Regions from separate parts of the Agromyces chromiiresistens genome, predicted to be linked through region 1. Evidence: riboswitches for the same ligand, from Rfam matches in the RefSeq annotation. Region 1 holds a riboswitch; the other holds the start of a gene.
What was found. A riboswitch is a leader RNA that binds a small molecule or an ion and turns the genes downstream of it on or off. The one in region 1 is predicted to bind thiamine pyrophosphate.
Positions count from the first base shown of each region.

Region 2: it holds a riboswitch for thiamine pyrophosphate, as region 1 does, so the genes downstream of both, PX701_RS15905 (ECF transporter S component) here and thiM (hydroxyethylthiazole kinase) in region 1, are expected to answer to the same signal.

Region 1 is NZ_JARFNL010000001.1:407,402-422,486, forward strand. Features, by position in the region: gene metH (methionine synthase) at 1-164, shown strand, start outside; gene PX701_RS01800 (ECF transporter S component) at 442-1,236, opposite strand; gene PX701_RS01805 (ATP-binding cassette domain-containing protein) at 1,233-3,248, opposite strand; gene PX701_RS01810 (hypothetical protein) at 3,350-3,910, opposite strand; gene PX701_RS01815 (dihydrofolate reductase family protein) at 4,059-4,631, shown strand; gene PX701_RS01820 (SDR family oxidoreductase) at 4,635-5,495, opposite strand; gene PX701_RS01825 (winged helix-turn-helix transcriptional regulator) at 5,594-5,962, shown strand; gene PX701_RS01830 (bifunctional hydroxymethylpyrimidine kinase/phosphomethylpyrimidine kinase) at 6,041-7,546, opposite strand; gene thiE (thiamine phosphate synthase) at 7,543-8,205, opposite strand; gene thiM (hydroxyethylthiazole kinase) at 8,202-9,125, opposite strand; TPP riboswitch at 9,117-9,233, opposite strand; gene PX701_RS01840 (epoxide hydrolase family protein) at 9,392-10,504, opposite strand; gene PX701_RS01845 (LVIVD repeat-containing protein) at 10,715-12,517, shown strand; gene PX701_RS01850 (DUF305 domain-containing protein) at 12,608-13,288, opposite strand; gene PX701_RS01855 (PaaI family thioesterase) at 13,432-13,899, opposite strand; gene PX701_RS01860 (VOC family protein) at 13,991-14,410, shown strand; gene PX701_RS01865 (hypothetical protein) at 14,576-15,085, shown strand, end outside.
Region 2 is NZ_JARFNL010000006.1:132,982-148,066, forward strand. Features, by position in the region: gene glgX (glycogen debranching protein GlgX) at 1-587, opposite strand, end outside; gene PX701_RS15860 (cysteine desulfurase family protein) at 688-1,917, shown strand; gene mnmA (tRNA 2-thiouridine(34) synthase MnmA) at 2,003-3,142, shown strand; gene ligA (NAD-dependent DNA ligase LigA) at 3,645-5,996, shown strand; gene gatC (Asp-tRNA(Asn)/Glu-tRNA(Gln) amidotransferase subunit GatC) at 6,104-6,406, shown strand; gene gatA (Asp-tRNA(Asn)/Glu-tRNA(Gln) amidotransferase subunit GatA) at 6,403-7,944, shown strand; gene gatB (Asp-tRNA(Asn)/Glu-tRNA(Gln) amidotransferase subunit GatB) at 7,944-9,467, shown strand; gene PX701_RS15890 (hypothetical protein) at 9,585-10,196, shown strand; gene PX701_RS15895 (DNA polymerase IV) at 10,293-11,633, shown strand; gene PX701_RS15900 (hypothetical protein) at 11,644-11,976, shown strand; TPP riboswitch at 12,066-12,175, shown strand; gene PX701_RS15905 (ECF transporter S component) at 12,214-12,852, shown strand; gene PX701_RS15910 (ABC transporter ATP-binding protein) at 12,854-14,344, shown strand; gene PX701_RS15915 (energy-coupling factor transporter transmembrane component T family protein) at 14,341-15,085, shown strand, end outside.

The sequences.
Region 1 (15,085 bases):
GCTACCCCGCCTGCCCCGACATGGAGGACCGCCGCAAGCTCGTCGAGCTGCTGCGCCCCGAGCGGATGGGCGTGGAGCTCAGCGAGGAGCTGCAGCTGCACCCCGAGCAGTCGACCGACGCCTTCGTGTTCCACCACCCCGAGGCGAAGTACTTCTCCGTCTGACGCGTCGAGCGGGTCGAGGAGGAGGCGCAGCGACCGTCTCGAATTCCGGCCACCCGTCGGGGGTGTGGTGCGCCGGCTCGGGGTGGCGGATACCTCGGGGAGTGGGTCCTTCCGGCGGGGTTGTCGACAAGTCCACAATTCCACACGTGGGGTGTCGACAAGTCCACAGATCCACATGTGGGTTGTCGACAAGTCCACAAATCCACACCATCCCCTCCGGTGATGCTCGCTCCCTGCGCTGCAGGCCGCGCGCCCCGGAGGCGACCGATCACTCCGCTCAGCGCGACAGCCGCACCCGACGCAGCGCCGCGAGCGCGGCCGGGCCGAACACGGCGAGCCCGACGACGGTCGTGACGGCGCGCAGCGTGTCCCACGTGAGCGTCGAGGTCGTCAGCGAGTACAGCCAGAACGACGCGAGGTTCTGTGCGAGCGGGGCGCCCGATTCGTACGAGATGCCGGTGCCGCCGCCGATCGCGAACGGCCAGAACCACAGGTTCATGACGAGCCCGAACGCGTACGAGGCGAGCACCCCGTACACCGACAGCAGCACGATCTCGCCGAGCCGCCCGCGCGCCCGCGGCAGCAGCCCTGCTCCCGCCCCGACCCACGCGCACGCGAACATCTGGAAGGGGGTCCACGGCCCGAATCCGCCCGTCATCGTCGACGACAGGGCGATCGCGAGCACCCCGAGGAGGAACCCGAACCGCGCCCCGAACACCCGCCCGGCGAGGATCAGCAGCACGAACACCGCCTCGACTCCGCCGACCCCCGTGCCGGCGACGCGCACGGCGGCGGCGACCGCGGTGAGCGTGCCGAGCAGCGCGAGCGTCTTCGCCGAGCGGAATCCGCCGTCGATCGCGAGCACCGCGACGATCGCGACGAGTGGCGCGAGTGCGAGCGCCGCCCAGGGCGCCGCCGACTGGGCGTCGGTCGGCAGCGCGGGGGCGATGAGGGGCCAGGCGAACGCGGCCGCTGCGACGACGCTGCCGCCGACGAGGAGCATCGACGACCACGACGGAAGCCGTCGCCGCCGTGCGACGACCGGCGCCGGGGGAGCGGCGAGCGTACTCATGCCGCACCTCCCGCGGGTGCGGGCGCGGCAGGAGTTCGCCGCTCCTCGAGGCGCCCCTCGCGCATCGTGAGCGCGCGGTCGGCGACGCACGCGGCGAAGCCGCGGTCATGGGTCGCGATGACGACGGTTCGCCCCCGATCGGCGACGAGCCGAAGGGCCCGCGCGAGCGCGGTCTGCGCCGACGGGTCGAGTCCGCGGGTCGGCTCGTCGACGAGCAGCGCGGATGCCTCGCCCGCCGCCTGCACGGCGATCACGAGCAGCCGCCGTTGGCCGGCCGAGAGGTCGCGCGGATGCCGCGCAGCGAGCTCATCCCGATGGGTCGGGTGCCCGAGCAGCTCGGTGAACAGTGCCCACGTCGTGCCGCGCGGTCGGCGTCCGGTGCGGTCGGCGCGGCGGCACTCGGCCTCGACGGTGTCGGTGAAGAGCAGGTCGTCGGAGCGGTCGGGCACGAGGGCGATGCGACGCCGTGACGACCGGGAGGGGCGGTGGCCCGCGGCATCCTGGCCCGAGGCATCCCCGTCACCCGTGCGCACCGTGCCCGGTTCGGTGCCGAGCGCGATCGCGGTGAAGAGGCTCGACTTGCCGGCCCCGTTCGGTCCGCCGAGCGCCACGATCTCGCCGGGCGCCGCGTCGAATGAGACGTCGTCGACCGCGACCTGATCGCCGTGTCGCACGGTGATGCCGGCGACGCGCAGTCCAACGCCGGCCCGTCGGCCGGGAAGCGACGCACGGGCGTCTCCAGACGAGGCGGCCCGCTGGCCCTCGGTCGAGTCGGGAGCGCTCGATGCCTCGACGACCGCGCCCTCCGAGATCTCGAACCACCGATCGGCGACCGCCGCGAACTCGGCCGCCCGATGCTCGGCGACGAGCACGCAGACGCCCGCCTCGTGCGCGATGCGTCCGAGCAGTCCGGTGATGCGGGCGCGGGCCTCGGGGTCGAGGTCGGCGAGCGGTTCGTCGACGAGCAGCAGCAGGGGTTGCTCGACGATCGCGGCGCCGATCGCGACGAGCGTCGCCTCGCCCGCCGAGAGGCTGCGCAGCTCGCGTCCCGCGAGATGCTCGGCGCCGATGCGCGTCAGCACCTCGGCGACGCGGGCCGCGACGATGACGGGTGCGACGCCGCGCACGGTCAGCGCGAAGCCGACCTCGTCGTCGACGGTCTCGCTCGTGAATCCGAGCCGCGGGTCCTGTGCGACCACCCCGACGAACCCGGCCGTGTCGCGGGCCGGCACGGCGAGGCGGTCGACGCCGCCGACGCGGAGCACGCCCGACGCCCGACCGCCGTCGACGTGCGTGTGCACGCCGCCCAGGGTGTCGAGCAGGGTCGACTTGCCCGAACCGGTCGGGCCGGCGAGCACGGCGAGGGTGCCGGGCTCGAGCCGCAGTTCGGGCACGGCGATCGACCAGCGGTCCGCACGCTCGCGGTCGTCGCCCTCGCCGTGGCCGAGCACGGCGCCGGTCACCTCGACGGGGCGGGCGCAGTCGCCCTCGCCGCGATGGGTCGCGGCGAAGCCGCGCACCTCCATCGCGGCGGCGATCGCGATCGAGCGTTCGATCGTGTGCTCGAGAATGGGCACGATGAGCGCGCCGGCGCCGCGTTCGCCGCGGAGCCGTCGGGCGAGCCGAACCCGGCGCACGGCGTCGGCGAGCGCGGGGAACGTCGACCACGCGATGACGAGCGCGCGAGCCGATCCGGCGAGGGGACCTCCGCGAGCTGCCCGCGCGAATACCCGCGAGACGTCGACGCACGCGTTGACGACGCCGAACGCGAGAATCACGAGCGCGATCGGCAGGGCGCTCACGACCGCGGCCCACAGCCCGCCCGTCGTGATCGGTCCGAACATCGCGACATGCTCGAACGGGGGAGCGAGCCGCACGACCGGCAGGTCGGCCAGCACGACGCCGGGCCCGCCGGCGCCCGCGAACAGCACGCGGTACACGACCCGGGTCGCGACGAACACCGCCGCGAGCACGAGCGCAAGGCGGAGCGGAGCTGGTCGGAACCGGAACATCGGGGTCAGTGCATCAGGTCGCTGGTGCGCGGTCAAGGGCTGGCTGGCATCGTGGTCTCGATACGCGTCGGCGCCGCCCGGCCAGCGGAGGCACGGGCCGCCTACTCGGCGGGCGAGGCCGGCTGGTCGTTGAGGGTGAAGAGCAGCTCGACCGCGTCGCCCGGCGCCAGCTCGAGCGTCGGCAGGCCCTCCTGCGCGTAACCCCATTCGCCGCCGCTACTGCGCTGCCAGAGCGACCAGTACGCGAACGCCGCGGGCATCGAGGCGCAGGTCTCGTGATACTCGGTGCCGTCGGCGGCCGTGATGAGCGTGTCCTCCGCGGGCTCGCCGTTCACGCGGCAGACGACCTGGTCGCCCCATTCGACGGTGCCCTCGGTCGCGACGCCGGCCTCGTCGAGCGCGTCGGCGGCGAGAATCGGCTCGTCGGTGTCGACGCACGCGGCGACGTCGATCGGTTCGCTCAGCTCGAGGTCGGCCGAGTCGACGATGACGGCGACGCCCGTGCACTCCTCGAGCACGGTCGCGGCGTCGGCGGTGGCTTCCGCCGTGGCGGCAGCGGTGGGCTCGGCGCCCTCGCCGGTCGAGCCGGACGGCGAGGAACAGGCGGCCAGGGCGAGCACGAGCAGGGGCAGGGCCGCGAGCACGGGCCGAAGTCGAGTCATCCTTCGAGCGTATTCGGCGCAGTCGTGCTGTGACGCCGCGTGACCTGCGGTGGGCTTCTTCCGTGATCTGTCGATATCGGCGCGGCCCGTTCGACGTCCAGAATGAAGGCGGATGCTTCGCCGCCACCTGAATCGGAAGGACAGGCCAATGCGCCCCATCATCGTGACCGAGTTCATCAGCCTCGACGGCGTCGTCGACTCGCCCGGCGGCGGCGACCACCCTCGCGCCGGCTGGACCTTCAAGGAGGTGCCGTTCGTCGAGGAGGCGTACGAGCTCAAGGGCACCGAGCAACTCGAAGCCGGAGCCCTGCTGCTCGGCCGGGTGAGCTACCAGGAGTTCGCGCCCGTGTGGCCCTCGATGGAGGACGACTTCGCCGAGTACAACGCGATGCCGAAGTACGTCGTGTCGACGACGCTCGACGAGGCCGACCTCGTACCCGAGTGGCACGAGACGAACCTGCTGCGCTCGCTCGACGACGTCGCCCGCCTGAAGGAGGGCGAGGGCGCGCCGATCATCGTGCACGGCTCGGCGACCCTCGCGCAGGGGCTCGCCGCCGCCGGGCTGGTCGACCGGTACCACCTGCTGGTGTTCCCGGTGCTGCTCGGCAGCGGCAAGCGCCTGTTCGGCGACGACCCGGGCCTCACGACGAAGCTCGAGCTCACCGAGCATGCGGCCTACTCGAACGGCATCGTCAAGGCCGTCTACGACGTCGTGCGCTGATCGCTACGCGGCAAGCGCCGCGCGCAGCCCGTCGACGAGCGAGGTCGTCGGCCGGCCGATGAGGCGGGCGAGCGCGTCGTTCGGCACGTCGAGCACGCCGCGGCGGATTCCGTCGTCGATGCCCGCGACGAACCCCGCGGTGCCCGCGTCGAGTCCGGCCGACTCGAGCGCGGCCACGTGCTCCTCGGTCGTGAGCTGCTGGTACCGCACCTCGCGACCGAGCACCTCGGACGCCGCGGCGGCGAGCTCGTCGTAGCTCCACGCCGTCTCGCCGGCGAGCTCGAGCACCTGGCCGACGTGGTCGTCGCTCGTCAGCAGCACGGCGAGGCCCTCGGCGAGGTCGGCGCGGGTCGCGCTCGCGACCTTCCCGTCGGCCACGGAAGCGGCGATGACGCCCGTGTCGGCCGCGCGCGAGACATCCGCCGCGTAGTTCTCGGTGTACCAGTTGTCGCGGGCGATGACCGCGGGGATGCCCGAGGCGGCGATCGCCTCCTCGGTGGCGCGGTGCTCGGGCGCGAGGACGAAGTCGGCGGTCGCGGCCTGCGGTGCGCTCGTGTAGACGAGCTTCGCGACGCCCGCGGCCTTGGCCGCGTCGATCACGTTCTGGTGCTGGGCGGCGCGCTCGCCGAACTCCGAACCGGAGACGAGCAGCACCCGGTCGACGCCGTCGAGCGCCGCCGCGATCGAGGCGGGCTCCGAGTAGTCGAGGCGAGCGGTGTGCACGCCGCGCTCGGCGAGGTCGGCGAGCTTCGCCGTGTCGCGGGCGGTCGCGACGATGTCGGCGGGGGCGACGCCGCGGTCGAGCAGCGCGTCGACGACGAGGCGGCCGAGCTGGCCCGAGGCGGCGGTGACGAGGATGGTCATGAGGGTCGGTTCCTTTCGAGAAGCGTCACCGGCTGCAACCGGATGCCTCGGCTGAACCTTCCCCCGAATCTGTACCCACTTTGAAGTAAGGTACCCACATGACGGTAAGTCTTGCGGAGATCCGGGAGCAGTCCGGCGAAGTCTTCACCGACGGCTGCCCGACACGGGTCGTGCTCGACCACATCATGAGCAAGTGGGGAGTGCTCGTGCTGCTCGCGCTGACCGACGGCACGCATCGCTGGGGCGAGCTGCGTCGCGAGGTCGAAGGCATCAGCGAGAAGATGCTCGCCTCGACGCTGCGCACCCTCGAGGCCGACGGGCTCGTCGCCCGCACCTCGTATCCCGAGGTGCCGCCTCGCGTCGAGTACTCGCTGACGCCGCTCGGCGACGACCTCATGGAGCACATGCTGCCCCTCGTGGGGTGGGTCGCTCGCGAGGCCGACGGCATCGTGGGTCGAACGGCCTGAGTCGGTCGAGGAGCGCCGACGAAGAGGACCCGCCTCGAACCCCGGACGGCCGAGGACCCGAGCTGCGCCCGCCGCGCCTCAGCCCGCCAGCGGAGCGACCTCCGCCCCGAGCGGCGCCGCGAAGAACGCGAGCTCGTGCACGGCCGAAGCCCGGAACGCCCGCAGCATGCGCTCGCGCACCCCGGGTGTCTCGCGCGACGCCGAGGCGGTCACGATCGCGACCGCCTCGCGGGTCGCCTCGGCGAACGCGGGGTCGCCGTACGTCGCGAGCCATGAGGCATACGGATGCTCCGGGGCGAGCGCCTGCTCCCCGAACTCGCCGGCCGCGAGCCGGGCGCCGAGGTCGGTGTAGAGCCAGAAGCAGGGAAGCAGGGCCGCGACGAGCACGGCGTAGTCGCCGCGCGCCGCCGTCGCGAGCAGGTGGTCGAGGTACGCGGTCGTGGCGGGCCCGGGGCGGGTCGCGTCGGTCGCGGCGCCGGTGCCCAGCCAGCGCTCGTGCAGTTCGAGCTCCCCGACGATCGAGCCGTGCGACGACGTCGCCCAGAAGGCTTGCGCAGCGGCATCCGGGGCGAGGGCCGCCGCCGTCGCGAGTGCGCGTGCGTAGTCGCGCAGGTAGAGCGCGTCCTGCGCGAGGTACTCGCGGAACGGCTCGACCGGCAGCGTGCCGTCGGCGAGCCCGCGGATGAACGGCAGCTCGTCGATCGCACGACGCACGTCGGAGATGCCCTCCCACCATTCGGCCTCGACCTCGGTCGGCGTCGGTGCGGTGCGCGTGCCGCCGCGCGACCAGAGCCCCGCGAAGTGGCTGATCGGCCCGTGGCCGTCGCCGACCTCGAGTGCGTCGCCGTGCCGCAGCGACTCGCGCAGCCAGCGCCGGGCCTCGGCGATCGCGGAGGGCCAATCGCCGAGCTCGGCGGCGAGTGCGGCGATCGCCGACGAGAGCGAGCATCCGGTGCCGTGCGTCGAACTCGTGGCGATGCGCTCGCCGCCGAACTCGACGATCGTCGCGGAGGCGGCGTCGACGAGCGCGTCGGGGGCGAGGTCGCCCGCGAGGTGTCCGCCCTTCGCGAGCACGCGGATCCCGTACTCGGCCGAGACGCCCTCTGCCTGGGCGATCGCCGCGGCCCAGGTCGTCGCGACTTCGCGCCGGGCGAGCACGGCGAGCTCGTCGAGGTTCGGGGTGACGAGGTCGGCGAGGGGCAGCAGCTCGCGCATCGCGGCCTCGGCGTCGGCGTCGAGCAGCCGGTCGCCGCTCGTCGCGACCATCACCGGGTCGAGCACGACGACCGGCGGGCGGGTGCGCCCGAGCCAGGCGACGACCGTGCGGATGACCTCGGCGTTCGCGAGCATGCCGAGCTTCACCGCGTCGATGACGATGTCGTCGGCGATCGCGTCGAGCTGCGCGGCGAGGAAGCTCGCGGGCGGCACGTGCACCCCGCGGACGCCGCGCGTGTTCTGCGCGGTGAGGGCGGTGATCGCGGCCATGCCGTAGCCGCCGACGGCGGCGATCGACTTGAGATCGGCCTGGATGCCCGCACCGCCCGAGGGGTCGCTTCCGGCGATGCTGAGCACGCGTGCGGTCATCGCGCCGACGCCCATCCGAGCACGAATTCGCGCGCCGCGGCCCGCGGGTCGTCGGCCGCGCACAGCGCCGAGACGACGGCGACACCGGCCGCGCCCGCCTCGCGAAGCGGCACGACGTCGGCGAGGCCGACGCCGCCGATCGCCACGCACGGCAGTTCGGTCGCCGCGGCGACCCGGGCGAAGCCGTCGACGCCGAGCGCCGGCGGATGGTCGGGCTTCGTCGACGTCGGCCGGATCACCCCGACCCCGAGGTAGTCGACGGTGCCGCGCGGCAGCCGGTCGACCGCGTCGAGGTGGGCGGCGCCGTTCGCGGTGAGCCCCACGATCGCCTCGGCGCCGAGCCGTTCGCGGGCGACCACGACCGTCGCGTCGCCCTGCCCGAGATGCACGCCGTCGACCGGCAGGCCGCTCGCGCGTGCGGCCAGTGCGACGTCGAGCCGGTCGTTGACGAGCAGGGCGGCGCGCCCGTCGATCGCGGCGGCGAGCGCCTCGAGCTGGGCGAGCAGCGAGGACGCCTCGGCGCCCTTGTCTCGCAGTTGCACGACCCGCACGCCGCCGGCCACGGCCTCGGAGACCACCTCGACGATGCCGCGCGCGCCGCAGAGCGCCGGATCGGTGACGAGGTAGAGCGAGAGGTCGAGTGCCGTGCGGGCGCTCACGCCCCGACCTCGGCGATCTCGGCGAGCGATTCGTCGACGTCGACGTCGACGTCGAGGCCGGCGCCCCGCCCCGCATCGAGAACGACCCGCGCCCGCGCCCCCAGCTCGGCCGCATCGACCGCCGCGAGCGCGTCGAGGAAGCGGGGTCCGAACGACCCCGGCCCGGCGGCGCCGTCAGCGGCGAGCTCGGCCGCCACCGTGTAGACGAGGTTCGCTGCGACGGTGGCCTCGAAGGCGTCGTCGCCGACGGCGAGGAAGGCGGCGGTCACCGCGCCGAGGGCGCAGCCGCCGCCCGTGATGCGCGTGAGCAGGGCGTCGCCGTTCGCGAGTCGCACGGTGCGCCGGTCGTCGGTGATCAGGTCGACCGGGCCCGACACCGCGACGACCGAGCCGAACCGGCCTGCGAGTCGCGCGGCGGCGTCGGCCGCGGCATCCGTCGTATCGGCGGCGTCGACGCCGCGCCCGCCCGCGCCGTCACCCGCAAGGGCGAGGATCTCGCTCGCGTTGCCGCGGATCGCCGTCGGCCGGAACTCCGTGAGCTCGTGCGCGAGCGCCGTGCGCACGGGCAGGGCGCCGATCGCGACCGGGTCGAGCACCCACGGCGTGCCCGCGTCGCGGGCGGCGGCGACGGCCTCGCGGGCGGCATCGCGCTGCTCGGGCGTCGGAGTGCCGAGGTTCACGAGCAGGCCGCCTGCGATGCTCGCGAACATGCCGGCCTCGCCCGTGATGTCGACCATCGCGGGGGCGGCGCCGAGCGCGAGCAGCGCGTTGGCGGTGAAGTTCGTCACGACGCTGTTCGTGATGCAGTGCGTGAGCGGGGCGGTCTCGCGGAGCCGGTCGAGCAGCGCCGCCGCGGCGAGCGCCACCTCCTCCGAGGCATCCGCGTCGTGCTGGGCAGGGTCGTTCAGGCGTGCGCTCATCGGCGACATCCCTTCGCTAGTCCGAACTAGATCAGGTTCGACGGGTGTGATCTCAGCCGCTCGTGCTCGCGCCTCGGCGCGGGCGGGGCGGCACCCCGTGTCACTGCGAGCGAGCCTAGCGCAGCGGTCGAGTGCGAGTCGGCATCGCGGTTCCGGGGAGCCCGTCGCCCGACCTGCGGTACTCCGCGTGACGACCTGGGGCTCGCATTCTGATCGGGCTCCGTTCACGTTCGGGGCCGCCATGCGCCGGAAGCGCGGGCCGCACCTCAGCCCAGCGACCCCACGAACTCCCGCACCCGCGCCGCCATCGCCTCGGGCACCTCGGCGACGGTGAAGTGCCCGCCCTCTGGCAGCCGGTCGAAGACGCGCAGGTCGAGGTAGTGCCGTCGCGCGAGCGTCTCGGGGTAGTCGGCCTCGTGCCGCTGGATGAAGACGGCCGCCGGCACCCCGGTCGGCGGAATCGGGTCGGGCTGATCGGCGCCCTCGTAGTACGGACGGAACGACGACGCGATCGAGCGGGTGACCCAGTAGATCATCGCCTCGGTGAGGATGCGGTCGCGCGAGATGCGGCGCTCGACGGCGCTGGGGTCGCCGGGCGGGGTGTCGCTCCACTCGACGAGCTTCTCGGCGATCCAGGCGAGCAGGCCGGCGGGGGAGTCGTCGAGGGCGACCGCGAGGGTGTCGGGACGCGTCGCCTGCACGTGCCCGTAGGCGCCGTCGGTGCCGTGGCGCTCGGCGAGCGCCGCGAAGAACGCGCGCTCGGCCGGGTCGGTGAGCGCCTCCCGTTCGTCACCGGTCGGGAAGTGCGCGTGCGTCGCGACGATCGCGGCGACGTGCTCGGGATGGCTCGCGGCGATGAGGTCGCTCACGTTGGCCGTGACGTCCTCGCCGTAGGTGACGTAGCGCTCGTAGCCGAGCACGTCGGTCATGAGCGAGTGCATCGTCTCGGCGAGGCGCCGCTCGGTCATCGGGCGGTCGGCGTACGGCGATGAGAAGGCGAACCCCGGCAGGCTCGGCACGACGACGTGGAAGTCGGGCAGCAGGTCGGCGAAGTCGAGCTGCAGCGCGAAGGTGTGCGGCCAGCCGTGCATCACGAGCAGCACGGGTGCGTCGGTGCGCTCGGATCGCCGGTGCACGAAGTGCACGTCGGCGTCGCCGACCCGGGCGACGAACTGCGGATGCCGGTTGAGCCACGCCTCGCGCGCTCGCCAGTCCCATGCCGCCCAGGTGTCGATGAGCTGCCGCAGGTAGTCGTGGTTCATGCCCGCCGGCGGCCGTCGCGGCGAGTCGCCCCGGAGCCGGGTGCGGGCGAGGCGTGCCCGCAGGTCGCCGAGCACTTCATCGTCGACGTGGATCTCGAACGGTTGCACCTGGCCCATGGGCCGACGGTACGGCGACCCACCGACGGTGTCGCCCGTGTCCCCCGAAATACCGGCTGCGCCGACCCTGCGCTTGTCGCTAGTTTGGGGGGCATGGTCGGCCTTCCGGGGCTGCGGGCGCCCACGGGGTTGTGGGCGACCGCCCATCGGAGGGCTCGATCGCTGTGTCGAAACGCAGGTTCTGTCGTAACGAGAGAAGAGGGCACGACGATGAGATCCGAACAACGACCCCCGAATGCGCGGCGCCGCGCACTCGCCGCCGCCGGCGCCCTGCTGCTCGGCGCCTCACTGATGACCGCCACCGCGGCGGTCGCCGAAGACGACCCCAGGGTCGACCTGCCCGCCGGCTACCTCGACGCCGAGGTCGCGACGAGCAACATCGACCTTTTGTCGAGCACGCCACGGGTCGACCCGTTCAACGCCCCGCCCGGGGACTTCGGGTTCGTCAACTCCGACCTCGCCTTCTCGGGCGACAACGCCATCGTGGGCAACTTCAACGGCTTCCAGGTCTACGACGTGTCCGACCCGGCCGAGCCGACGCTGCGCTCGTCGTTCGTCTGCCCGGGCGGCCAGGGCGACGTCTCGGTGTACGGCGACCTGCTGTTCATGTCGGTCGAGGAGACGCGCGGCCGCATCGACTGCGGCACCCAGGGGGCGCCGGGCTCGGTGAACCCCGAGCGGTTCCGCGGCGTGCGCATCTTCGACATCAGCGACATCGACAACCCGGTGCAGCTGCCCGGCGTGCAGACCTGCCGCGGTTCGCACACGCACACGCTCGTCAGCGACCCGAACGATGCCGAGAACGTCTACATCTACAACTCGGGCACCTCGGGCGTGCGTTCGCCGCTCGAGCTCGCGGGCTGCGAGAACGCGCCGGCTTCGACCGAGCCGGTCACGACGGGCAACCCGACGCAGTGGCGCATCGACGTCATCAAGGTGCCGCTCGCCGCGCCTGAGACGGCGGCGATCGTGAACCAGCCGCGCATCTTCGCCGACCCCGAGACGGGCGCGTTCAACGGACTGCAGAACGGACCGACGCAGCCGCTGCACCCGTCGGGCACCCGGTACTCGCCGAACCCCAACACGAACACGTGCCACGACATCACCGCCTACCCCGAGATCGGGCTCGCGGCCGGCGCGTGCCAGGGCAACGGCATCCTGCTCGACATCTCCGACCCGGCCGACCCGGTGCGGATCGATGCGGTCGCCGACCCGAACTTCTCGTACTGGCACTCGGCGACGTTCAACAACGACGGCACGAAGGTCATCTTCACCGATGAGTGGGGCGGCGGCACGGCGGCACGGTGCCGGTCGACCGACCAGCCCGAGTGGGGCGCCGACGCGCTCTTCGACATCGTCGACGGCAAGCTGCAGTTCGCGAGCTACTACAAGCTGCCGGTGCCGCAGACCACGCAGGAGAACTGCGTCGCGCACAACGGTTCGCTCATCCCGGTGCCGGGGCGCGACATCATGGTGCAGGCGTGGTACCAGGGCGGCCTGTCGGTGATCGACTTCACCGACACCGCGAACCCGAAGGAGATCGCCTTCCTCGACCGCGGTCCGATCAACACGCCGAGCACGACCGGCCTGAACCTCGGCGGCTACTGGTCGACGTACTGGTACAACGGCAACGTGCTCGGCAGCGAGATCGCGCGCGGGTTCGACACGATGGCGCTCACCGCGAGCGACGACCTGTCGGCGAACGAGATCGAGGCCGCCGGCGAGGTGCGCTTCGACGAGTTCAACGCGCAGCTGCAGACCGGCGCCGTGCACGCGCCGAGCTTCGCCGTCGCCGGCGCGTACGTCGATCAGGCCGAGCGCGACGGCAGCCTGAGCGGCGAGGCGCTCGGCGAGGTGCGTGAGCACCTCGCCGAGGCGGAGCAGCTCGCCGACGGCTCGGCGGCCGACCGCGCGGTCGTCGCGCAGCTCGTCAACGCCGCGCGCAAGTCCGGCCTCCCGGCCGACTCCGACGTGGTGCAGGCGCTCACGGCACTGACGGCGACATTCCGATGAGTCGGTGTGGGGAGGCCGCGCCTCCCCACCCACGACGGGGCCCGGCGGTCGACGACCGCCGGGCCCCGTCTCGTCGGTGCCGCCCGTGCCTCAGCCGGTGCGCTCGGCGAGCATCTGCTGCATGCGGGCGATCTCGATGCCCTGGTCCGATTCGACGTGACGGGCGAACTGGTCGGTCGCCGATTCCTGGCCGCCGCCGTCGGCGTAGAGGTCGTCGACCATCTGCACTGCGCCCTCGTGGTGCTGGATCATGTACTCGAGGAACAGCAGGTCGAACTCCTCGCCCGTCGCCGCCTCGAGCTCGGCGAACTGGTCGTCGCTCAGCATGCCGGGCATCGACTCGGCGTCGTGCGCCTCGTGGCCGCTGCCGTCGCCGTTGACGGGCACCGATCGCTCCTGCAGCCACGTCGTGATCTGGGTCTTCTCGTCCTGCTGACTCACCGACATGCGTTCGGCGAGCAGGCGGATGTCGCGGTCGTCGGTGCGATCGTCGACGAGATCGGTCATCTCGATCGCCTGCTGGTGGTGGCGGATCATCGCGAGCATGAACGCCGAGTCGACCTCGGAGAACTCGGGCGACCCGAGGTTCGCCGCCTCGTCGGGGGAGAGCGTGCGGTTCGATTCGCCGGGCGCACCGAGCTGCACGACCGGGCTGGTCGGCTCGGGGGAGTCGGGCCCGGTCGGCGTGCAGGCGGTGAGCGCGACCGCGAGCAGGAGCGGCGAGGCCGCCAGGAGGGCTGTGCGTGCGCTGTAGGGGCGCCGTGTCGTCATCCGCATACCTCGTCTTCGTCGATGGGCATCGCGTCGCGGATCCGCGTCCGGGCGTTTCGCGCGACGTCTCCATCTAACCCGAGTCCCGCGCGCGTGTGAATCGGAGTGCACGGCAGGTCACGGGCGTCGGTCGCGCCGCCGGCTCAGTCGGCTTGGCCCTCCGTCACCCGTCGCTTCTCGCGTACGTACACCTCGCGCCGCACTCGCGCGACGACCTCGCCGGCCCGGTCGGTGATGTCGGTCTCGAACCACTCGAGCACCTTCGCGCCGCCGCGGGCGCGTTCGCGCAGTTCGGCGGCCTTGTCGCGCGGCACCTCGAAATGCGCGGTGAGGGTGCCGCGGCCCGGCTTCACGAACTCGATCTCGCCGCGCGTGTCCCACACGACGTACTCGCGACCGAGCTGGTGCATGACGAGCATGAAGTAGTAGGGGTCGGTCATCGCCGACATCGACCCGCCGAACGCGGTCTTCACGTAGTTGCGGGTGAAGAGGTTGACGTGCAGCTCCACGGTCGCGCTCGTCCAGTCGTCGGAGATGCGCTTCACGCGGATGCCGCTGAACAGGTTCGGGGCCCACAGGCTCATGCCGATGGCGAGGCGTCGGGGAGTCATGCGCATGTCTCCGATTGTGCGATGAACGGATGCCTTCTGCGAATCCCTTGTCGGAACCCTCAACTCGCTCGCCCCGCCGTAGGCTGCCCGCATGACCGATGCCGAAGAGACCCCGCGCCGTGTGCGCCAGTTGCGCCTCGTGGTCGAGGCCGACGACTGGGAGGCCGCCGTCGCGTTCTACCGCGACGTGCTCGGACTGCCCGAGGAGGAGGCGTACGAGGCCGAGGGCGGGGCCCGCGTGATGATCCTCGACGCCGGCCGCGCGACGCTCGAGCTCTCGAATCCCGCGCAGGTCGAGTACATCGACAGGGTCGAGACCGACGGGGTGCGCAGTCCGCACCTGCGGGTCGCATTCGAGGTCGCCGACACGGCCGCCGTGACCGACGAGCTCGTCGACGCTGGCGCCGGCCTGCTCGCGACCCCGCGCGAGACTCCCTGGCGCTCGATCAACTCGAGGCTCGACGCGCCCGCGGGCCTGCAGGTGACGATCTTCCAGGAGCCGGAGGACTGACGCGTAACCGGCATATCCCGAACTCGTGGCGATCGAGCGCGACGAAGAACCGACCCGCTCGCGAAGTTTCTCGAATCCGGGGCGGGAAGCGCCTACCATCGGAGAGGCGTGCCGCTCCCCACGGCCGCAGCCCCACCACCCCGGCGCCCACCCCCAGGAGCCACGATGACGATCCACGCCGACGAGCCGTCTGCACCGGGCGACGGTGCGTCGGCGAACGATCTCACCTCGCGCGCGGCACGACGCAGTGCCGAGCTCGGTGGAACGCTGCGCCCCCGTCGCCTGCCGACGCCCGCGGCGAGCGGATGGGCTCCGCCCGCGCCGGCGCAACCCCGCCAGACGCCGCCGACGCCGCAGCCTGTCGAGTCGACCCCGACGGCGCCGACCTCGCCCGCGGCTGCCCCGGCGCCGGCCTCCCCCTCCTCGGCGCGCGCCGTGCCGATCGTCACGACGGGTGCGGCCACCGCCGCCTCACCCGAGCAGCAGCGCTACTACCTCTGCTGCGAGGTACCGAGCGGCGATTTCGTCGAGGTGATCGTCGCGGTGACCGACGGCGCCCGGCGGCGCTACTTCACGACGAGCGACGGCGCCCGGCTCGTGGAGGTCGACGAGGACTACTTCGTGCATCGCAGCCTCGGTGACGCTCGTTCGCTGCTCGAGCTCGACGCCCGCGAG
Region 2 (15,085 bases), on a different contig from region 1:
CGCACGAGCCGCTGCTCGGGGACGAACGCCTGCACCGGCAGCAACTCGACCGTCGTCACCCCGAGGCCCGTCAGGTATTCGAGCGAGGCGTCGTGGGCGAGCCCGGCATAGGTGCCGCGGAGCGGCTCGGGGATCGCGTGGTTGAGCTTCGAGAACCCGCGTACGTGCGTCTCGTAGACGACCGTGCGGTCGAGCGGCACCGCGGGCTTGCCGACGCCGCCCCAATCGAAGCCCGCGTCGGCGAGTCCGCCGAGCACGACGCCGCGCCACGAGCCGTCGTCGGCACGGGCGAGGCCGCGCGCGTACGGATCGAGCAGCGTGTGCACGGGGTTGAACGCATGATCGAACCCGGCGGGACCGTCGACCCGCAGCCCGTAGTGCGCGCCGGGCACCAGCGACGGGGAGGCCCCCGTCCAGACGCCGTCGGCATCGCGGGCGAGCGGCATGCGTTCGGCCGCCCAGTCGAGGTCGTCGGGATCGAACACGACGAGGTCGACGCTCGTCGCGTGCTCCGACCACACCCGGATGCGCCCGCCGTCGGCGTCGGCGCGGACGCCGAGCTCATCGAGGGGATCGGGCGCGGGCATGCGATCTACAGTAGTTCTTGCGGGAGCGACCGCTGGAAGCGCATGCAGGCGGCGCGCCGAGGCATCCATCTCGGATCGGACGACCACGAAGGGCGGGCGAATGGTCTACCTCGACCACGCGGCGACCACGCCGATGCTGCCCGAGGCGATCGAGGCGATGACCGCCGCGCTCGCCGTGGTCGGCAACCCCTCGTCGATCCACAGCGCGGGCCAGCAGGCGAAGCGCCTGCTGGAGGAGTCGCGCGAGCGGATCGCCGCGACGCTCGGCGTCGACGGCATCGAGATCGTGTTCACCGGCAACGGCACCGAGGCGGTCAATCTCGCGATCAAGGGACTGTGGTGGCAGCGGCGCGGCGCGGGCGGTGCCGACCGCTCTCGCATCCTGGTTCCGGCCGGAGAGCACCACGCCACGATCGACACGGTCGACTGGCTCGCCGAGCACGAGGGCGCCGAGATCGTCGAGATCCCGCTCGACGAGGTCGGGCGGGTGCGGCTCGACGTGCTCGCGGCGGAACTCGCCGATGCCGAAACGGTCGCGCTCGTCACCACGCTCTGGGCCAACAACGAGGTCGGCACGATCCAGCCGGTCGAGGAGGTCGCCCGACTCGCCGCCCGCGCCGGGGTGCCCCTGCACGTGGATGCCATCGCCGCCTACGGCCAGGTGCCGATCGACGTGCGCGCGCTGCGCCGCGCGACGGAGGCACCGCGTGGCGCCGGGCTCGTCGCGCTCAGCGTCTCGGCGCACAAGATCGGCGGGCCGGCGGGCATCGGCGCACTCGTGCTCGACCGCTCCGCAGCGGTCGAGCCGCTCATCCACGGTGGCGGGCAGCAGCGCAAGGTGCGGTCCGGCACCCAGGATGTGGCGGCGGCGGCGGCCTTCGCGGCGGCGGCCGAGATCGTCGCGGCGCGCCTCGACGACGATGCGACCCGCATGGCCGGGCTCCGCGACCGTCTCATCGCCGGCGTGGTCGAGGCGGTGCCGACTGCGCGACTGTCGGGCGATGCCGGGCCCGGGGCATCCGCCCGGCTGCCGGGAAACGTGCACTTCTCCTTCCCCGGTTGCGAAGGCGACTCCCTGCTCTTCCTGCTCGATGCGGCCGGGGTGGCCGTCTCGACCGGCTCCGCCTGCCAGGCGGGTGTGCCCGAGCCGTCCCACGTGCTCATGGCGATGGGTCGGTCCGAGTCCGACGCGCGCGGTGCGCTGCGGATCACGCTCGGGCACGCGTCGACCGAGGCCGACGTCGATGCCTTCCTCGCCGCACTGCCCGCTGCGCACGCCCAGGCGGCGAAGGCCGGGCTCGCCGGCCGGGCGACCTCGTTCGACCGCTGACCGTCGATCGGTGATCGCGTCGGGCGCGCCGCGCATCGAGGAGCCGCCCACCGCCTCTTCAGACTGCCCTGCCTACACTGGAGGGGTGAAGGTCCTTGCAGCGATGTCAGGCGGCGTCGACAGCGCCGTCGCGGCCGCGCGCGCCGTCGAAGCCGGCCACGAGGTCGTCGGCGTGCATCTCGCGCTGAGCCGCATGCCGGGCACCCTGCGCACCGGCAGCCGCGGGTGCTGCACCATCGAAGACTCGATGGACGCGCAGCGCGCGGCGAACGTGCTCGGCATCCCGTACTACGTGTGGGACTTCTCCGAGCGGTTCAAGGCCGACGTCGTCGACGACTTCATCGCCGAGTACTCGGCCGGCCGCACGCCGAATCCGTGCATGCGCTGCAACGAGCGCATCAAGTTCGCGGCCCTCCTCGAGAAGGCGCTCGCCCTCGGGTTCGACGCCGTCGCCACCGGACACTACGCGAAGGTCGTCACGGGCGACTCGGGTGCGCTCGAGCTGCACCGGGCGAACGCCGAGGCGAAGGATCAGTCGTACGTGCTCGGCGTGCTCACGGCCGAGCAGCTCGCGCACGCGTACTTCCCGCTCGGCGACACGGCGTCGAAGCAGCTCGTACGTGCCGAGGCGGCCCGGCGCGGGCTCAGCGTCGCGCAGAAGCCCGACTCGTACGACATCTGCTTCATCCCCGACGGCGACACGAAGGGCTGGCTCGCCGACAAGGTCGGCGTCGCCGAAGGCGACATCGTCGACCGATCGGGCTCCGTCGTCGGATCGCACGATGGGGCGCATGCGTACACGGTCGGGCAGCGCAGGGGCCTGCGCCTCGGCACGCCCGCGCCCGACGGCAAGCCGCGCTTCGTGCTCGAGGTGCGACCGAAGGAGAACACCGTCGTCGTCGGCCCGAAAGAGGCGCTCGCCGTCGCCGAGATCGCGGGAGCGCGATATTCGTGGGCCGGGCTCGATCCCGTCGCGTCGGGAATCATCGCCTCGCCCGGCGAGGCGTTCGACTGCGAGGTGCAGATCCGCGCGCACGCCGACCCGGTGCCGGCCGTCGCCCGCATCGATCAGGATGCTCCCGGCTCCGCCGAACTCGTCGTCCGCCCCGCCGAGCCGCTCGGCGGCGTCGCCCCGGGCCAGACCGCGGTGCTCTACGTCGGCACGCGAGTGCTCGGCCAGTTCACGATCGACCGAACCGTGAGCGCGGTGCCGGTCGAGGCATAGGCTCGCCGCCGGGCCGCACCGCCGGGCGCTCCGCGTTGCTGCCGTCGAGATCGACGGCGGGTGCGCCTCGCCCTCGCCCTCGGGGTCGCCGGTCGCATGGCCCGCTTCAGCGGCGTCGTGCAGGGACTCGCGGTCCGGGCGTGGGCCCTCCTCGCCGCGATCGTGGGTGCGGTGGTGAGCGTGGTGGCCGGCAGGAGCGCCTCCGTGCTCGGCTCCTTCGACGCCTTCCCGCGGCTCCCGGTGCCCGACGACGCACTGTCGATCGCCGTCGCCGTCGCCGGCCTCGTGGCGGTCGTCGTGAGCCCGGGCGGTGCGATCCTCGGCGGTGTCATCGGCGTCCGGTACCACCGTCGCGTCGATTCGTTCGGGCTCGACGCGCAGCGGCATCCCGGTCGATCCATCCGGCACCCGCCATCTCCTCGGGTGCCGGGCGCAGGAGTCGGCGCCCCGCGGGCTCGTCGATCGGACCCCCACTGTCGGACGGCCTCCCTAGGATTGGCCTGTGAGCGAGACTCCCGCCGAGAACGACCTTCCGACCGACTTCGAGACGGCCCGCGCCGAGGCCGACGCGCTCACCGCGCGCATCGAGAGCGCCCGGCTCGCCTACTACGGCGACGGCGATTCGCCGCTGTCCGACGCCGAGTACGACGCCGACTTCCACCGACTCGAGGCGCTCGAGCGCGCGTTCCCCGAGCTCTCCGGCCAAGACAGCCCGACGCAGCAGGTCGGCGCCGCGGTCGTCTCCGCCGGGTTCCCCGAGCACGAGCACGCCGAGCGCATGCTGAGCCTCGACAACGTCTTCTCGATCGACGAGTTCCGCGACTGGGCGGCGAAGACGGCCGCTGCGGCCGGGCGGCCGGTGCGCTGGCTGTCGGAGTTGAAGATCGACGGGCTCGCGATCAGCCTCGCCTACCGCGACGGCGTGCTCGAGACCGCGACGACCCGCGGCGACGGCCGGGTCGGCGAAGACATCACCGAGAACGTCGACTTCATCCCGGCGATCCCGCGGCGGCTCACCGGCGAGGGGTATCCCGGCTTCTTCGAGGTGCGCGGGGAGGTCTTCCTGCGCACGACCGACTTCGAGGCCCTCAACGAGCGCCAGCACGAGCTGCAGTCCGCCTACGAGGCCGATCAGCTCGCGAAGGGCCGGCCGGCCGACCAGATCCCGACCAAGTACCCCGAGTTCGCGAACGCCCGCAACACGGCCGCGGGCAGCCTGCGCCAGCGCCGCGAGAAGAAGACGGGTCTCGAACTCGAGCTCATGCGCGAACGACTGGGCCGGCTCGAGCTCTACCTGCACGGCATCGGCGCCTGGGCGCACCCCGACGTCCGCAACCAGTCCGAGATCTACGGCCTGCTCGCCGGCTGGGGCCTGCCGGTCTCACCGCACTCCCGCGTGTTCGACACGGTCGACGAGGTCGCCGATTACATCGCCGAACGCGGCGAGCACCGGCACTCGGTGGAGCACGAGATCGACGGCATCGTCGTCAAGGTCGACGAGCTCGACCTGCACGACGAGCTCGGCGCCACGAGTCGTGCGCCCCGCTGGGCGATCGCGTACAAGTACCCGCCCGAAGAGGTGCACACCAAGCTCCTCGACATCGTCGTGGGCGTCGGCCGTACCGGTCGCGCCACGCCCTACGCGGTGATGGAGCCGGTGAAGGTCGCCGGTTCGACGGTGCGGCAGGCGACGCTCCACAACCAGCAGGTGGTGCGGGCGAAGGGCGTCATGATCGGTGACACGGTCGTGCTGCGCAAGGCGGGCGACGTCATCCCCGAGATCCTGGGTGCGGTCGAGCAGCTCCGCGACGGCACGCAGGTCGAATGGCACATGCCCGAGCTGTGTCCTGAGTGCGGTACGCCGCTGCGCGCCATGAAAGAGGGCGACATCGACCTGCGCTGCCCCAACGCGCGGTCGTGTCCGGCGCAGGTGCGCGGCCGCATCGAGCACATCGGTTCCCGTGGCGGCCTCGACATCGAGGCGCTCGGCGAGGTGACCGCCGCGGCGCTCACGCAGCCGTCGTTCCCGGCCGACCCGCCGCTGCCGACCGAGGCGGGTCTCTTCGAGCTCACCATCGAAGAACTGGTGCCGATCGAGGTCGTCGTGCGCGATGCCGAGACCGGCGAGCCCAAGGTCGACGAGGCGACGGGCGAGCCGGTGAAGCGCGCCCCGTTCCAGAAGGTGCGCATCACCTACCCGCCGGGCACCGAGCAGCTCACCGCCGCCGAGCGCCGGGCCGCGGGCGTGAAGAAGGACTTCCGCGAGCTCGGGCCGTCGGAGGCGGCCACGAAGCTCCTCGCCGAACTCGAGAAGGCGAAGACCAAACCGCTGTGGCGCCTCATCGTGTCGCTCAACATCCGTCACGTCGGCCCGGTCGCCGCCCGCGCCCTCGCCGACTGGTTCGGCTCGCTCGAGGCCATTCGTGCGGCGAGCCGCGAACAGCTCGCCGAGGTCGAGGGGGTCGGCGGCATCATCGCCGACTCGCTCATCGACTGGTTCGGCGTCGACTGGCACGTCGAGATCGTCGACCGCTGGACGGCCGCGGGCGTGCAGTGGTCGACGCCGGGGCACCCGGGCCCCGGCGCCGCCGCCGAGGCCGGCGGCGTGCTCGCCGGCCTCACCGTCGTCGCCACGGGTTCGCTCGACGGGTTCACGCGCGAGGGCGCCCAGGAGGCGATCATCGCCGCCGGCGGCAAGGCCGCGTCGAGCGTCTCGAAGAAGACCGACTTCGTGGCGGCCGGACCGGGTGCGGGCTCGAAGCTCGCGAAGGCCGAAGAACTCGGCATCCGCGTACTCGACGCCGCGCAGTTCGCCGTGCTCGTGAGCGAGGGGCCGGCGGCGCTCGACGGGTGATCGGCAGGGTGGGGAGGCATCCTCGACCGATCGACGGCGCCGCAGGCGACGCGGGGGCCGCTCGAATAGACTTGCCGGTGTCCCCGTCACGACACGTTCGGAGCAGCATGCCTGAAATCAGTGCCGAGCAGGTCGCGCATCTCGCGACCCTCGCTCGCATCGCGCTCACCGAAGAGGAGATCGCGCACCTCACCACCGAGCTCGGCCAGATCATGCAGGCCGTCGAGCAGGTGAATCGCGTCGCGACTCCCGAGGTGCCGCCGACCAGCCACCCGATCCCGATGCAGAACGTCTTCCGCGCCGACGTCGTGACCGACGACGTGCTCAGCCCCGAGCAGGCGCTCGCCGGCGCCCCCGAGCGCGACGGCGACCGCTTCGTCGTCTCCGCGATCCTGGGGGAGGAGCAGTGAGCCACGCCGACGACCTGATCCGGCTGAACGCCGCCGACCTGGCCGGCCGCCTCGCCGCGGGCGACGTCTCGTCCGTCGAGGCGACGCGTGCCCACCTCGATCGCATCGCTGCCGTCGACGGCGCCGTGCACGCGTTCCTCCACGTCGACGCCGACCGCGCCCTCGCGGCCGCCGCCGAGGTCGACCGTGCGCGTGCCGCCGGCGAATCGCTCGGCGAGCTCGCGGGCGTGCCGATCGCGATCAAGGACGTGCTCGTCACCGAGGGCATGCCCTCGACCTCGGGTTCCAAGATCCTCGAGGGCTGGATCCCGCCGTACGACGCGACCCCCGTGCGCAAGGTGCGCGAGGCCGGGCTCATCCCGCTCGGCAAGACCAACATGGACGAGTTCGCGATGGGCTCGTCGACCGAGCACTCGGCGTACGGCCCGACGCACAACCCGTGGGACCTCGAGCGCATCCCCGGCGGTTCCGGCGGCGGCTCGGCCGCGTCGGTCGCGGCGTTCGAGGCGCCCCTCGCACTCGGCAGCGACACGGGCGGCTCGATCCGCCAGCCCGCGCACGTGACCGGCACGGTCGGCGTGAAGCCGACCTACGGCGCCGTCAGCCGCTACGGCTCGATCGCGCTCGCCTCGAGCCTCGACCAGATCGGCCCCGTCACGCGCACCGTGCTCGACGCCGCGCTCCTGCACGACGTCATCGCCGGGCACGACCGGCACGACTCCACCTCGATCGACATGCGCTGGCCCTCGATGGCCGAGGCCGCGCGCAACGCCGACGTCAAGGGGCTGCGTATCGGCGTCGTGAAGGAGCTCGATTCCGACGGGTTCCAGGCCGGAGTCCGCCAGCGCTTCCACGAGTCGCTCGAACTGCTCGAGCAGCAGGGCGCCGAGATCGTCGAGGTCTCCGCGCCCAACTTCGAGTACTCGATCGCGGCCTACTACCTGATCCTGCCGGCTGAGGCCTCGTCGAACCTCGCGAAGTTCGACTCGGTGCGCTTCGGCCTGCGCGTGACGCCCGACGGCGGCGGCACGGTCGAGCAGGTCATGGCCGCGACCCGCGAGGCCGGCTTCGGCCCCGAGGTGAAGCGCCGCATCATCCTCGGCACCTACGCCCTCTCCGCTGGGTACTACGACGCGTACTACGGCAGCGCCCAGAAGGTCCGCACGCTCGTGCAGCGCGACTTCGACGCCGCCTTCGCGAAGGTCGACGTGCTGGCCACGCCGACCGCACCCACGACGGCGTTCAGGCTCGGCGAGAAGCTCGACGACCCGCTCGCGATGTACCTCAACGACGTCGCGACGATCCCGGCGAATCTCGCCGGCGTGCCCGGCATCTCGGTCCCGTCGGGCCTCGCGCCCGAAGACGGGCTGCCCGTCGGCATCCAGTTCCTCGCGCCCGCGCGTGAGGACGCACGCCTCTACAACGTCGGCGGTGCGCTCGAGCAGCTGCTGATCGCAGAGTGGGGCGGGCCGATCCTCGCGAAGGCGCCCGACCTCACGACCCACGAGCTCACCGCGACCGAGGAGGGCGCACTCTGATGGCGCGCGTCGAACTGATGGACTACGAGAAGGCCCTCGAGCTCTTCGAGCCGGTGATCGGCCTCGAGGTGCACGTCGAGCTCAACACCGAGACGAAGATGTTCTCGCCCGCGCCGAACCCGGCCAACGAGAAGTACCACGGTGCCGAGCCCAACACGCTCGTCTCGCCCGTGTGCCTCGGCCTGCCGGGGTCGCTCCCGGTCGTGAACGGCGACGCCGTCGAGAAGTCGATCTCGCTCGGCCTCGCGCTCGGCTGCTCGATCGCCGCGTCGAGCCGCTTCGCGCGCAAGAACTACTTCTACCCCGACCTCGCGAAGAACTACCAGATCTCCCAGTACGACGAGCCGATCGCGTTCGAGGGATCGGTCGAGGTGGAGCTCGCCGACGGGCGCACCTTCCAGGTGCCGATCGAGCGGGCGCACATGGAGGAGGACGCGGGCAAGCTCACGCATGTGGGCGGTGCGACGGGCCGCATCCAGGGTGCGGAGTACTCGCTCGTCGACTACAACCGTGCCGGCGTGCCGCTCGTGGAGATCGTCACGAAGCCGATCTTCGGCGCCGAGGCCGATGCGCCCGAGCTCGCGAGGGCGTACGTCTCGACGATTCGCGACATGGCGCTCTCGCTCGGCATCTCCGAGGCGCGCATGGAGCGCGGCAACCTCCGTTGCGACGCGAACGTGTCGCTGCGCCCGCGCGGTGCCGAGCAGCTCGGCATCCGCACCGAGACGAAGAACGTGAACTCGTTCCGCTCGATCGAGCGGGCGGTGCGCTACGAGATCCAGCGCCAGGCCGCGATCCTCGCGAAGGGCGGCACGATCACGCAGGAGACGCGGCACTGGCATGAGGACACGGGCACCACGAGCCCCGGCCGTCCGAAGTCCGACGCCGACGACTACCGCTACTTCCCCGAGCCCGACCTGGTGCCCGTGGTGCCGACGACCGAGCTCATCGAGTCGCTGCGTGCAGCCCTGCCCGAGCCGCCGGCCGCCCGCCGCCGCCGACTGAAGGGCGAATGGGGCTTCACCGACCTCGAGTTCCAGGACGTGGTGAACGGCGGTCTCCTGAACGAGGTCGCCGCGACGATCGCGGAGGGTGCGACGCCCGCCGCTGCACGCAAGTGGTGGACGGGCGAGCTCACCCGGCTCGCGAACGCGAGCGAGACGGATGCCTCGGGGCTCGCGACGCCCGAGCAGGTCGCCCAGCTCGCGGCGCTCGTCGACGCGGGCACCCTCACCGACCGCCTTGCGCGGCAGGTGCTCGAGGGCGTCGTCGCCGGTGAGGGCTCGCCGCAGGAGATCGTCGACGCGAGAGGGCTCGCCGTCGTGTCCGACGACGGTGCACTGATCGCGGCGATCGACCAGGCGCTGGCGTCGCAGCCCGATGTGCTCGAGAAGATCCGTGACGGCAAGGTTCAGGCCGCCGGCGCCGTGATCGGCGCGGTCATGAAGGCGATGCAGGGCAAGGCCGACGCGGCTCGCGTTCGCGAGCTCGTGCTGGAGCGAGCCGGCTCGGGCGGAGCATAGCCGAGGCCGATGCTGAGAGCCGGGTCCGAGGCGGAGACGCCTCGGACCCGGCTCTCAGCCGTTTCAAGGCGAGGCCCGCGAGAATTCGATGACACCTTCACGATTGGCGAGGACACCATGGGATTCTTCGATCGACTCTTCGGCGCCCCGGAGCCGCAACGGCCGGTGCCGCCCGCGCCCGGGCGCGGGCTCACGCCCGACGAGCTCGCGATCGAGCGCTACCGCTACCTGCTGCGCACCGCACCGCCGGAGGCGATCGAGCAGGTGCACGCGGAGGCGTTCGCGAAGCTGACGCCCGAGCAGCGCCAGCAGGTCTACCGGGCCCTCGCCGACCAGGCGCCGGCAGGGGAGCGGCTCGTCTCCGACGACCCGAGCGCCCTCGCCCGGGCCGCCACCCGCCAGGAGCTGCGGGCGCCGGGGAGCATGGAGCGCGCGTTCTCGAACGCCGGCGCGCAGGGCGGCCCGCAGGGTGCGGGGCGACCCGGACCGTCGTTCGGCCAGATGTTCGGCGGCTCGCTCCTCGGCTCGATCGCGGGTGTCGTCGTCGGCACGGCGATCGCCGATGCGATCCTGCCCGACCCCGCATCGTTCGACGCCGGGGGCGCCGATGCCGGTGCGGATGCCGGCTCGGTCGAAGCCGGGGGTGACACCGGTGGCGACTTCGGCGGATTCGGCGGCGACTTCGGCGGGGGAGACTTCGGCGGCGGCGGCGGCGACTTCGGGTTCTGAGGCCCGGCGCCGTCTTCGTCGTGCGTCGGGCTCGCCGCCGTCCGGCATGACTCCGGTCGGCCGGGCGACGTCGGCGGACCGGGATAGAGTCGCAACATGAGCAAGCAGGACGGCTCGTCGCGCCAGGTCACGACTGGACCGGTCGACGATTCGGCCACCCCGATCCTGCACGTCGACATGGACGCGTTCTTCGTCTCGGTCGAACTCCTGCGCCGCCCCGAGCTCCGTGGCAAGCCCGTGCTCGTGGGCGGCACCGCCGGCCGCGGCGTGGTCTCGGCAGCGAGCTACGAGGCCCGCCGGTACGGCGTCAACTCGGCGATGCCGATGTCGGTGGCGTTGCAGCGCTGCCCGAACGCGATCGTGCTCCGGGGCGACTACGCGAGCTACTCGCGCTACTCGAAGCAGGTCATGAAGATCTTCGAGGAGGTCACACCGCTCGTCGAACCCCTCTCGATCGACGAGGCCTTCCTCGACGTGTCCGGTGCTCGTCGGCTCCACGGCAGCCCGGCGGAGATCGCGTGGGCGATTCGTGAACGCGTCCGCTCCGAGACCGGCCTCACCTGCTCCATCGGCGTCGCCGCGACGAAGTACGTGGCGAAGGTGGCGTCGAGTCGTGCGAAGCCCGATGGCATGCTCGTCGTGCCCGCCGCCGAGACCCTCGCATTCCTGCATCCGCTCCCGGTGTCGGCGCTCTGGGGTGTCGGGCGCGTCACCGAGGAGTCGCTGACGCGGCTCGGACTCCGCACGGTCGGCGACGTGGCGGAGATGCCGGCCGATGCCCTCCAGCGCGCCGTCGGGCCGGCGCTCGCGTCACGTCTGACGAGGCTCGCCAACGGCATCGACCCGCGCGACGTCGAGACCGCCCGTTCGGAGAAGAGCATCGGACATGAGGTCACCTTCGGCCACGACCTCACCGATCCGACGCAGATCCGCCGCGAGCTGCTGCGACTCTCGGACGACGTCGCGGTCCGGCTGCGCCGTGCGGGCGTCGTGGGGCGCACGGTCGTGCTGAAGCTGCGCTACGGCGACTTCCGCACCGTCACCCGTTCGCGCACGCTCGGTGAGCCGACCGACGTCGCCCGCCGCATCTACGACGAGGCGTCGGCCGCGCTCGGCGAGCTCGTCGGCGACGGCGCCCGGATTCGCCTGATCGGGGTGCGCGCCGAGCAGCTGCGTCCCTCCGGCGGCGGGGCCGCCCTCTGGGACCCCGATGAGGAGTGGCGCGGGGCCGAGCGGGCCGTCGACGAGGTGACGGCCCGGTTCGGACGCGGTGCGGTGCGACCGGCCGCGCTCGTCCGACCCGGCGAAGCCGCGGCGCGCGTCGAGTCCATGCGACGTCGGCCCCTCGACGCAGCGGGCGCATCGCGCGACGCGGCGGACGCCGCCGAGGCGGCCGAAGGCCGGGCGGGGGTGGATCGAACGCAGTTCGGCGGGTAGCGTGGCGGTCATGGCTGATCTCGTGCTCGAACTCGCAGAGACCGTCGCCGGCGTGGGCGTGAAGACCTCGTACGGCGAACCCGTCGATCTCGACGGCACCAAGGTCGTCCCCGTCGCGCTCGGGTACTACGGGTTCGGGGCGGGCAGCGGCAGCGACTCCGGCGGCGACCAGGCCGGCGGCGGCGGTGGCGGTGGGCTCTCCATTCCGCTCGGCGCATACGTCGGCCGTGGCGGCGACGTCCGCTTCGAACCGAACCTCATCGGTCTCCTCCTCGTCGCGACCCCGCTCATCTGGGTGACGGGCAAGGCGCTCCGCGCCGTCATCCGCGCGCTCAAGCACTGATGCGGTCCTGAAGGCGGGGCGCGGTTCGACGGGCGACCGCGCCGCTCGTCCGTCGCGCGGCGTCATGCGGTCGTGGCCTGCGTATACTCGTCGATGAACACGGGAGTCCGGTGAGCCGGGCTGAGAGGAAGGTTCTCAACCTTCGACCGTCGAACCTGATCTGGGTCATGCCAGCGCAGGGAGGGCAATCGATCTCAATATCCCGTGCCTCTTTCCACCGAACGAAAGGGCACGACAGTGCACGCATCCGCACCAACCCCCACCACCTCCACGACCGGTGCCGCGCCGGCGCGCAATCTCCGCTGGCGTGTCGTCGACATCGTCGTCGCCTCGGTCGTCGCCGTGGCGACGGGGCTGCTGTTCCTGTTCTGGAACAACATCGGCTACGCCTGGTTCGTGGCTGCCGACGCAGTGACCCCGGGACTCGGCGGCATCGCCGTCGGCATCTGGCTCATCGGCGGTGTGCTCGGCGGCCTCATCATCCGCAAGCCCGGCGCCGCCCTCTTCGTCGAGCTCATCGCGGCCATGGTCTCCGCGATCGTCGGCAACCAGTGGGGCGTCGAGACCATCTGGTCGGGTCTCGCGCAGGGCATCGGCGCCGAGCTCGTCTTCGCGATCTTCCTCTACCGTCGCTTCGGGCTCCTCCAGGCGATCCTCGCCGGTGCGGCCGCGGGCGCCGGCGCGTGGACGCTCGAGCTGTTCACCTCGGGAAACCTGCAGAAGTCGGCCGAGTTCCTGACGCTCTACTTCTGCACGGTCGTCATCTCGGGCGCGGTGCTCGCCGGAGTGCTCGGGTGGCTGCTCGTTCGCGCGCTCGCCGCGACGGGCGCGCTCAGCCGGTTCGCGGCGGGACAGGAAGCGACCCGACGGGTCTGACGTGGCGAACACCGCATCTTCGCCGACCCCGGCCGCCGTGGACGTGCGCGGCTGGGGTTGGCGTCACGCCTCCCGGCTCCGCCCCGCGCTCGAGGGGATCGACCTCCGCATCGAGCCGGGCGAGCGGGTGCTCCTGCTCGGGCCGAGCGGCGCCGGCAAGTCGACCCTGCTGCACGCCATGGCCGGTGTGCACGGCGGTGACGACGAGGGCGAGGCCGTCGGCGAGCTCCTGGTCGACGGAGCCGAGCCGGCGCGGGTGCGGGGGCGTTCGGGGCTCGTGCTGCAGGATCCCGACTCGCAGGTGATCCTCGCACGGGTGGGCGACGACGTCGCGTTCGGATGCGAGAACCTCGGTGTCCCTCGCGACGAGATCTGGCGTCGGGTGCGCGAATCGCTCGACGAGGTGGGTCTCGACGTGGCGATCGACCATCCGAGCTCGGCGCTGTCGGGCGGGCAGAAGCAACGGCTCGCCCTCGCGGGCGCCCTCGCGATGCGCCCGGGGCTGCTGCTGCTCGACGAGCCCACCGCGAATCTCGACCCCGACGGGGTCCGAGAGGTCAGGGCGGCGGTCGAGCGGGTACTCGATCGGCATGGCTCGACACTCGTCGTCGTCGAGCACCGCGTCGAGGTGTGGGCCGATCTCGTCGACCGCGTCGTCGTTCTCGGGCTCGACGGGCGTCTCATGGCCGACGGGCCCCCCGACGTCGTGCTCTCGCGTCAACGCGCGGCGCTCCTCGCCGCGGGCGTATGGGTTCCCGGCGGCCACGGCCCCACGGCCCCTCGCCGTCGAGTCGCCGTGGACGAGCCGACCGAGCCGTTGCTCACCGCGAACGGACTCGCGGTCGGCCGTCGTCCGCGCGACATCGTCCAGCGCGGACTCGACGTCGAGCTTCCGCGTGGCACCAGCACGGTGCTGACCGGCCCGAACGGTGCCGGCAAGTCGACCCTCGCCCTGACCCTGGGCGGCCTCCTGCGCCCGCTCGACGGTCGGGTCGAGGCATCCGCGTCGTTGTCGGCAGGGCTTCGAGGCGACCCGATCGGCTGGCGCTCCCGCGACCTGCTGACGCGCATCGGAACCGTGTTCCAGGAGCCCGAGCACCAGTTCGTCACGTCCAGCGTGCGCGCCGAGCTCGAGGTGGCGCCGCGGGCGCTCCGGCTCGGCGACCGCGAGACGGCCGCTCGCGTCGAAGACCTGTTGGCGCGCCTGCGGCTCGACCGCATCGCCTTGGCGAATCCGTTCACCCTGTCGGGCGGCGAGAAGCGCCGGTTGTCCGTCGCTGCCGTCCTTGCGGCCCGGCCCTCGGTGCTCGTCCTCGACGAACCGACGTTCGGCCAGGACCGGATCACTTGGCTCGAGCTGACCGCGCTGCTGCGCGAACTCGTCGACGAGGGCCTCACGCTGTTGTCGGTCACCCACGACGCCGCGTACATCGCAGCCCTGGGCGACCGCGGCATCCGCCTGGAGCCGACGAACACCCGGGCGTTCGCATGAGTGCCGTCGCCTCCGGAGCCGTCGACGCTCCCCGACTCCGGTTCATCGATCGAGTCAACCCCGTGACGAAGCTCGCCGCGGCGATGCTGCTCACCGCCCCGCTGCTGCTCACCGTCGACTGGGTGAGCGCCGCGACCGCACTCGTCATCGAGCTCGTGCTCTTCATGGCCGCGGGCGTGCGCCCCCGGATGCTCGTCCGACGGGCCTGGCCGATCCTCATCGCCGCGCCGATCGCCGGCATCAGCATGCTCCTGTACGGCCGTCCGTCGGGGGAGGAGTACTGGAGCTTCTGGCTCGCGCGCATCACCGACGGCTCGATCGAGCTCGCGATCGCGGTGACCGTTCGAGTGCTCGCGGTCGGCCTGCCGGCGGTGCTGCTCTTCATGCGGGTCGATCCGACCGAGCTCGCCGATGGTCTCGCGCAGGTGTGGCGACTCCCGAGTCGCTTCGTGCTCGGCGCACTCGCGGGCGCCCGGCTCGTCGGGCTCTTCATCGAGGACTGGCACGCGATGGCGCTCAGCCGTCGCGCGAGAGGGATCGGCGACACGGGCGTGCTGCGGCGGTTCGCGACCATGGCGTTCGCCCTGCTCGTGCTCGCGATCCGCCGGGGGTCGAAGCTCGCGACCGCGATGGAGGCTCGAGGGTTCGGGAGCGATCGCCCGCGCACCTGGGCCAGGGCGTCGACGATCGGCTGGAGCGACTGGGTACTGATCGCGATCGCGTTCGCCATCGCGGTGGCGG